2 regions of the Mesorhizobium sp. L103C119B0 genome follow, and region 2 is predicted to be linked to the other one. Evidence: predicted binding sites of a transcription regulator. Region 2 holds the regulator's gene; the other holds the start of a gene.
The links. The regulator PhoB, encoded in region 2, activates phosphate uptake and scavenging genes when phosphate is short. The targets are predictions, from matches to a motif close to TGTCATNNANCTGTCAT.
Positions count from the first base shown of each region.

Region 1: the regulator PhoB is predicted to act here: its motif matches at 2,287-2,303, upstream of X728_RS151075 (alkaline phosphatase).

Region 1 covers NZ_AYXE01000008.1:87,582-91,791, reverse strand. Annotated here, with positions in the region: gene X728_RS151065 (TetR/AcrR family transcriptional regulator) at 137-754, opposite strand; gene X728_RS151070 (MFS transporter) at 828-2,111, shown strand; gene X728_RS151075 (alkaline phosphatase) at 2,375-3,949, shown strand; gene X728_RS151080 (hypothetical protein) at 3,997-4,210, opposite strand, start outside.
Region 2 covers NZ_AYXE01000010.1:57,967-62,176, forward strand. Annotated here, with positions in the region: gene X728_RS148755 (ROK family protein) at 195-1,430, shown strand; gene phoB (phosphate regulon transcriptional regulator PhoB) at 1,461-2,150, opposite strand; gene phoU (phosphate signaling complex protein PhoU) at 2,167-2,871, opposite strand; gene pstB (phosphate ABC transporter ATP-binding protein PstB) at 2,913-3,737, opposite strand; gene pstA (phosphate ABC transporter permease PstA) at 3,755-4,210, opposite strand, start outside.

The DNA.
Region 1 (4,210 bases), on a different contig from region 2:
GGAGAAAGTGGCCGGCTGCGCCGCTGGCGACAACCTTGCAACGCTGGCAATTGGCGAAATCGTGATGAGAGCGTTCCTCGCCCCATTTCCGGGAAAGGATGCCGGCAGGTGAGGGGCGGCGCCAACGTTCGAAATGTTATTTCTTCAAGCTCGCCTCGATCAGCAGGTCGGCGTTGTGGGCGACCGCTGCCGCCGGGCCTCCGAGGCCGAAGAGCTGGCCACTGATATAGGCGCCTTCGATCAACAGCAGCAGGCCGTCGCCGAGCGTGTCAGGGTCTTTAGCGCCCATCGCTGCGGCCATCGCGCGCAGGCGGTGGCGCAACTCCTGCTTGTTGGCCTCGCTGACGACGCGCGCCGGATGGCCATGTTCGGGATATTCCACCGCCGCGTTGGTCATGCCGCAGCCGCGATAGTCCGGCCTTTGCGTGCGCTTGCCGACGCGAGTCAGGAAAGCCCTGAGCTGTGCCCGCGGGTCGCCGGGATGGGCAGCCACGGCTTCGTCGAAACGCTCCCAATACTCACGGTCATATTGCCTGAGATAGGAAGCGGCGAGCTCGTCCTTGGAGGGAAAGCTGCGGTAGAGGCTGGGCTTGGTGACGCCGGCGCGCTTGACGATCTCGTCGACGCCGATCGCCCGGATGCCGCGGCGGTAGAACAGGTCGTACGCCACGTCGAGGATTTTCTTGGCAGCCTTGGGCGGTGCGGCTGCATGACCGTCCTTGATGGTCAGTTCAATATTTTTGTCCGTTGGCATGGTATGACTCGATTGACGTGTTACCGATCGGTACGTATACATGTCCTCACCCTGCAACGTACCGGTCAGTAACATGATAGCTCAATCCCGTCCCTTTGGCCAGCGCTACGCTTTCGTCGTGGTTGGCGTCATCTTCCTCTGCTTGTTGATCGCGGCCGGGCTTCGTTCCGCACCCTCGGTGATGATGCTGCCGTTGGATAAAAGCTTCGGCTGGGGGCGCGATACGGTTTCGATTGCCGCCGCGATCGGCATCTTCCTTTACGGCCTGACCGGGCCGTTTGCCGCCGCATTGATGGAGCGTATCGGCTTGCGCCGCACGCTGCTTGCCTCGCTTGTGATCATGTCGGGCTCGACCGCGCTCAGCCTGCTGATGACCGAGCCATGGCATCTGTTCCTCACCTGGGGCGTGTTTTCAGGTATCGGCTCCGGCGCGGTCGCCACCGTGCTCGGCGCCACCATCGTCAACCGCTGGTTCAAGACCAATCGCGGCTTGGTGATGGGGCTGATGTCGGCCTCCAGCGCCACGGGCCTCTTGGTGTTCCTGCCGCTGCTGGCATCGCTCGCCCAGTCGGGCGGCTGGCAGCCCGTCGCTACCGCCGTCTCGATCGCCACCGCCTGTCTTCTGCCGCTGGTCTGGCTGTTGGTTCCGGAGCGTCCCGCTTCGATCGGCATGGTGCGCTATGGCGCCGGGGCGGATGACGTGCCGCCGGTATCGCCGGCATCGCAAGGCAATTTCCTGGCGCATACGCTCAACACGCTGCGCCGCGCCGCCGGCACCCGCGTCTTCTGGTATCTGTTCGCCACGTTCTTCATCTGCGGCTTCACCACCAACGGGCTGGTCGGCACGCATCTGATCTCCTTCTGCGGCGACATGGGCATCCCCGAGGTACAGGCCGCAGGCCTGCTGTCACTGATGGGTATTTTCGACCTGATCGGTACGACGCTCTCGGGCTGGCTCACCGACCGTTTCGACCCGCGCAAGCTGCTCGGCGTCTACTACGGCATTCGCGGCCTGGCGCTGATCTATCTGCCCTATTCCGGCTTCTCGGCGACCAGCCTGATCATCTTCGCCGTGCTCTACGGTCTCGACTGGATCGCCACCGTGCCGCCGACGCTCAGGCTCGCCAACGAGGCCTTCGGTGACCGCAGCGGCCCGATCGTGTTCGGCTGGATCGTAGCCGGCCACCAAGTCGGCGCCGCCACCGCCGCCGCCTTCGGCGGCACCATGCGCGAACTGCAGGGCAATTACGAACTGGCTTTCCTGATCGGCGGCATGACGGCGATCGTGGCTGCGTGTCTGTCGCTGCTGATCAATACGAGCAGGCCGGCTTTCGATCCGGAGCCGCAAGCGGCGTAAGGCGCGGTACTAATCTCCCCCCTCAGGGGGGAGATGGCCGCGAAGCGGCCAGAGGGGGTCCGTGCGACCGGACTCAGCCTCTTGCGCATAGGAGGTCGGCGCTCCAAGCGAGGCGACCCCCTTCTGTCGCCTTCGGCGACATCTCCCCCCTCAAGGGCGGAGATCACCTGTCGATTGTTATCAAAGTTTCATCTTCCCGAGATGTGGCTGAAACATTGAAGCTGGAGCTTGCTGGCACCGTTCGAAGCCATCAGGAGACAGCCATGAACAAGATCTCGTTGACCCGCCGCGCTCTCGTCACCTCTGCCAGCGCCGCCGGTCTGCTCGGCGCATCGGGGCTCGCTTTGCCCTATTATTCGCGCGCCAGCCAGCGCCCGGCCTTCACCCATGGCGTCCAGTCCGGCGATGTCGATGCCTCGAGCGGCATGGTGTGGACGCGCACCGACCGGCCTTCGCGCGTCATGTTCGAAGTGTCGTCGACGGAAAACTTCGCCAATGCGACGCGGCTGGCGCCGCTCGATACCTCGCCGGCCAGCGACTTCACGGTCAAGCGCCTGCTCACCGACCTCGCCTCCGACCAGGATATCTTCTACCGGATGACTGCCGCCGACCTGTCGGATATCAACGCCGTTTCCGAACCGATCGTCGGCCGTTTCCGCACAGCACCCGCCTCGAAGCGCGACATAAGATTCGCATGGTCGGGCGACACGGCCGGCCAGGGCTGGGGAATCGATGAGACCGGCATGAAAACCTACGCCACCATCGCCAGGCACACGCCGGATTTCTTCCTGCATTCCGGCGACACCATCTATGCCGATGGCGCCATGAAGGACGAGGTAGACCTGCCTGGCGGCGGCAAGTGGAAAAACGTCGTCCTGATCGACGGCAAGCGCAAGGTGGCCGAGACGCTGGATGAGTACCGCGACCAGTGGAAATACAACATGATGGACAAAAACGTTCTGGCCTTGAGCGCCATCTGCCCGACCTTCTACCAGTGGGACGATCACGAGGTGCTGAACAACTGGTCGGATTCGAAGAATCTCGGCGCCGACAGCCGCTACACCGAAAAATCCGTCCATGTGCTCGCGGCGCGTGCGGCGCGCGCCTTCCATGAGATGACGACGATCCGCTACGAGCCGTCCGAGCCCGGCCGCGTCTACCGCAAGATCGCGCATGGGCCGCTGCTCGACGTGTTCTTCCTCGACATGCGCTCCTATCGCGGCCCGAACGGCCCCGACATGCAGGAGGACATGACGCCGCAGTCACGCATGCTGGGCGAACAGCAGACGAAATGGCTGAAGCGCGAGCTGACGAATTCCAGGGCGACCTGGAAGATCATTGCCGCCGACATGCCGCTCGGCCTCGTCGTCTGGGACGACGGCGCCAAGAAGGTCGGCGCGGAAGCCATCAGCAATGGCGACAATGGCCTGCCCAAAGGCCGCGAGCTCGAGATCGCCGACCTGTTGCGCTACATCAAGACTGCCGGCATCACCAACACGGTCTGGTTGACCGCCGATGTCCACTACACGGCGGCGCACTATTACAACCCCGACAAGGCGCGGTTCCAGGATTTCAATCCTTTCTGGGAATTCGTCTCGGGCCCGATCCACGCCGGTACCTTCGGTCCCAATGATTTCGACATGACCTTCGGCCCGGAGCTGAAATTCATCAAGGCGCCGACCACCGAACAGGGCCAGAACCTGCCACCCTCGGCCGGCCTGCAGTTCTTTGGCCTGGTGGACATTTCAGGGGCGACAGAGCAGCTGACCGTGCGGCTGATGGATCGCGACGACATCAAGCTTTACAAGGTGACGCTCGATCCGGTGCGGTCGGCGTAAGCCTTTGGGTCGGTGCGAAGGATCGCTATGCCTGGAATGGGCAGCCGTCAGTCCGGGTAGCAAACCGTCGGAATCTTCGGCCACACCGCGCTGTCGCAGCCTGCAACCTGCTGCCTCTGCTTGAAAGAGGCGCTGACCGGGCCGGTGACCACGGGGTCGACGCCATCAGGGGCGTCGGCAAACATCTGCTCGGCCGTCCGGTCGGACGACGAAGCCGGATTGGCTTCCTTCACCGTGGCGGCCGATTGAGCGGCATTGGCC
Region 2 (4,210 bases):
TCGAGCCTCGAAAAAACACTGGTTCAATGATAAGGCACTGTCAACATCGATTATGATGGATTCTGATAGCCTTGCCGAATTTTTTCGAGCTCCGCAATAAACAATGACAGGGCTGCCGGCGTCTGCCAATATTTGGCTGGTGCCGTCGAACGCCTTCACTATCATGAGGCGCGAGGAGGCCGGGAGGAAAACAAATGTCGGTTGGGATCCGCCACGACGATCTGCGCCGTCGCAACCGTGCGATGGTGATTTCGGCCGTGCGCCGGGCCGGCCAGCCGTCGCGGACCGAGATTGCGGCGACCACCGGCCTCAGCCATTCGACGATATCGGCAATCTCGTCTGATCTAATTCAAGAAGGCATCCTGATTGAAGGCAAGCCTGGCGAGACCGGCTCGCTGAAACGCGGCCGGCCGCAGGTCGGCCTTGGCCTCAACCCGGAAGCGGCGGCGGTCATGACCGTGGTGCTGTCGCTGAACTTCCTCTCCGTCACCGTCATCGACTATGCCGGCCAGGTGGTCGCGGAAGAACAGCGCCGGCTCGACACGCTGACCATGCCGCGCGACGAGCTGATCGGCGAATGCGTAGCAATCGTCGGGCGGCGTCTCGCGGACCCGGACCTCGATGTCCAGAGCATCGCCCGCATTGCCATGGGCATCCAGGGCATCACCGATTCGCAGGCGCGGGCCATGCTGTGGTCGCCAATCACGCCACTGACCGACATTGCCTTCGCCGACATGTTGGAAGCGGAATTCGGCATTCCTGCCACCATGGAGAACGACTGCAATATGATGGCGGTGGCCCTGCAATGGCGCCAGCCCGAGCGCTACCGCGACAATTTCATCGCGATCCTCTTGTCGCACGGCATCGGCATGGGGCTGGTGCTGAAAGGCGAACTGTTCACCGGCACCCATTCCTCGGGCGGCGAGTTCGGCCACATGATCCACCGTCCGGGCGGCGCGCTCTGCCGCTGCGGGCGGCGCGGCTGCGTCGAGGCCTATGCCGGAAACTACGCCATCTGGCGCAGCGCCAAAATGATGAGCGAAGATGCCGAGCCGGTCGATATCGGCGACGCTGATATGCGCGCACTCGCCGCGCGCGCCCGCGAAACCGATGGCCCGGAGCGCGAAGCCTATCGCAAGGCCGGTGAGGCGCTCGGCTTCGGCCTCGGCAGCCTGTTTGCGCTGATCGACCCGGCGCCTGTCGCCATGGTTGGCGTCAGCGCCGCCGCCTTCGACCTGATCGAGCCGGCATTGCGCGAAGCGATCGCCCAGACCGCCGGCGGCCAGCACTCGAAATCGATCTCCTTCGACACCGAGCCCAACGAGCTGCCGCTGATCCGCGAAGGCTGTGCCATGCGCGCGCTCGGCTTCGTCGATCAGGAGATTTTCGCGCCGGGCATTCAGGCCAAATCCGGCAAGCATGTCGCCTGAATGGCCGGCAACGGCGCGACGCGCAGCATCCTAGTCTTCCCTGATCGCGTAGCCGGCGCCGCGAATGGTACGGATGACATCCGGCATGCGGCCGTTGTTGACCGCTTTGCGTAAGCGCCCGACATGGACGTCGACGGTTCGCTCGTCGATGTAGATCGTCTCGCCCCAGACATTGTCGAGCAGCTGGCTGCGCGAGAACACGCGGCCGGGATGGCGCATCATGAATTCGAGCAGCCGGAACTCGGTCGGTCCGAGCCTGATCTCGCTCTTCTTGCGGTAGACACGGTGCGACTCGCGGTCGAGCACGATGTCGCCGACCTTGAGCACGCTGGACAGCACTTCCGGCTTGGCCCGGCGCAGCAGCGCCTTCACGCGCGCCATGAACTCCGGCGTCGAGAATGGCTTGACCAGATAGTCGTCGGCACCGGTGGACAGGCCGCGCACGCGATCGCTTTCCTCACCGCGCGCGGTCAGCATGATGATCGGCAGCCGCTCGGTTTCGGGCCGCACTCTAAGCCGCCGGCAGAGCTCGATGCCGGAAACAGCGGGCACCATCCAGTCGAGCACCAGGAGATCGGGCACGTTTTCCTGCAGGCGGATCTCGGCCTCGTCGCCGCGTGTCACCACCTCGACGTGATAGCCTTCGGATTCGAGGTTGTAGCGGAGGAGCACGCCTAGCGGCTCCTCGTCCTCCACGACCATGATGCGTGGCGCGATCATAGGCAGTTCACCCTCATCAGGCCGGCGTGGCCATCGCCGTCTCGTCCTGCTTCGGACGATTGGCGGGCAATTGCTGGCCGGTCAGCACATAATACGCATTTTCGGCGATGTTGGTGACATGATCGCCGATGCGCTCAAGATTCTTGGCGCAGAACAAGAGATGCGTGCAGGCGGTGATGTTGCGAGGGTCTTCCATCATGTAGGTCAAGAGCTCACGAAACACGGACGTGTATTTGACGTCGATGCGCTCGTCGTCATTCCTGAGTTTTGCAAGAGCTGCCGCATCGGTGGCGGCATATTCCTCGACGACGCCTTGCACCTGGATCAGCACCAGCTGCGCCATGGCATCGATGGAGTGCGAGAGGTCGCGCGGCGTGACGCTCAAGCCCACGGTGCCGACGCGTTTGGCGATGTTCTTGGCGAGATCGCCGATGCGCTCGAGGTCGCCGGCCATGCGGATCGAGCCGACCACGGCGCGCAGATCGTTGGCCATCGGCTGGCGCTTGGCGATCAGCGTGATGGCGCGGTCGTCCAGTTCGCGCTGGCGCGCATCCATGATGGCGTCGTCGGAAACGACACGCTGTGCCAGCGCATTGTCCGAATTGAGCAGCGCCCTGGTCGAGCCGCTGACCATCGAGCCTGCCAGATCGCCCATGTCGCGGATCAGCTTGCTGATCTGCCCGAGCTCTTCATCGAAGGAGGCGACGGTATGTTCACCCATGATCTTGGTCCTCGTGCCTGAAAATTCACCCGCCGGACGGCTCAGCCGAAGCGGCCGGTAATGTAGTCCTGGGTGCGCTTGTCGTCGGGGTTGGTGAACATCTTGTCGGTGGCGCCCTCCTCGACGAGATAGCCGAGATGGAACATCGCTGTACGCTGCGACACGCGCGCCGCCTGCTGCATCGAGTGGGTGACGATGACGATCGTGTAGTTCTGGCGCAGTTCGTCGATCAGCTCCTCGACACGGGCGGTGGCGATCGGATCGAGCGCCGAGCAGGGCTCGTCCATCAGGATCACCTCCGGCGACACGGCGATGGCGCGCGCGATGCACAGGCGCTGCTGCTGGCCGCCGGACAGGCCGGTGCCGGGCTCCTGCAGGCGGTCCTTGACCTCGTTCCAGATCGCAGCCTTCTTCAGGCTCTGCTCGACGATCTGGTCCATGTCGGACTTGCGCTTGGCCAGCCCATGGATGCGCGGGCCGTAGGCGACGTTCTCGTAGATCGACTTCGGGAACGGGTTGGGTTTCTGGAACACCATGCCGACGCGGGCGCGCAGTTCGACGACATCGATGTTCTTGTCGTAGATGTCGTCTTCATCGAGCGTGATCTTGCCGGTCACCCGCGCCGAATCGATGGTGTCGTTCATGCGGTTGAGGCAGCGCAGGAAGGTCGACTTGCCGCAGCCGGACGGGCCGATCAGCGCCGTCACCTGGTTCTGGCGGACGTCGAGATTGACGTCGAACAACGCCTGCTTCTCGCCGTAGAAGACGCCGACCTTGTCGCCGCGCATCTTGATGACTTCGTTCGACTTGGCGTTCATTTTGTCGCCCACTGCATTCTCAAGGGACTGTTCGGTCATGATGTTCATACCAAATTGCCTTTTTTCTACCAGCGCCGCTCGAACCGGCGCCGAAGCACGATCGCGGTGATGTTCATGGCCATGAGGAAGACGAGCAGGATGATGATGGCGCCGGACATGCGCTCGACAAAAGCGCGCTCAGCCTCGTTTGCCCACATGTAGATCTGCACCGGCAGCGCGGTCGCCGGATCGAAAGGCGTCGTCGGATAATCGGCGACGAAAGCGACCATGCCGATCAAGAGCAGCGGTGCTGTCTCGCCGAGCGCACGCGCCAGGCCGATGATGGTGCCGGTAAGGATGCCTGGGGCGGCAAGCGGCAGGATGTGATGGAACACCATCTGCATCTTGGAGGCGCCGAGACCTAGGGCCGCCGAGCGGATCGACGGCGGCACCGCGGCGAGGGCGGCGCGCGTGGCGATGATTATGGTCGGCAATGTCATCAAGGTCAGCACCAGGCCGCCGACGAAGGAAGCCGAGCGCGG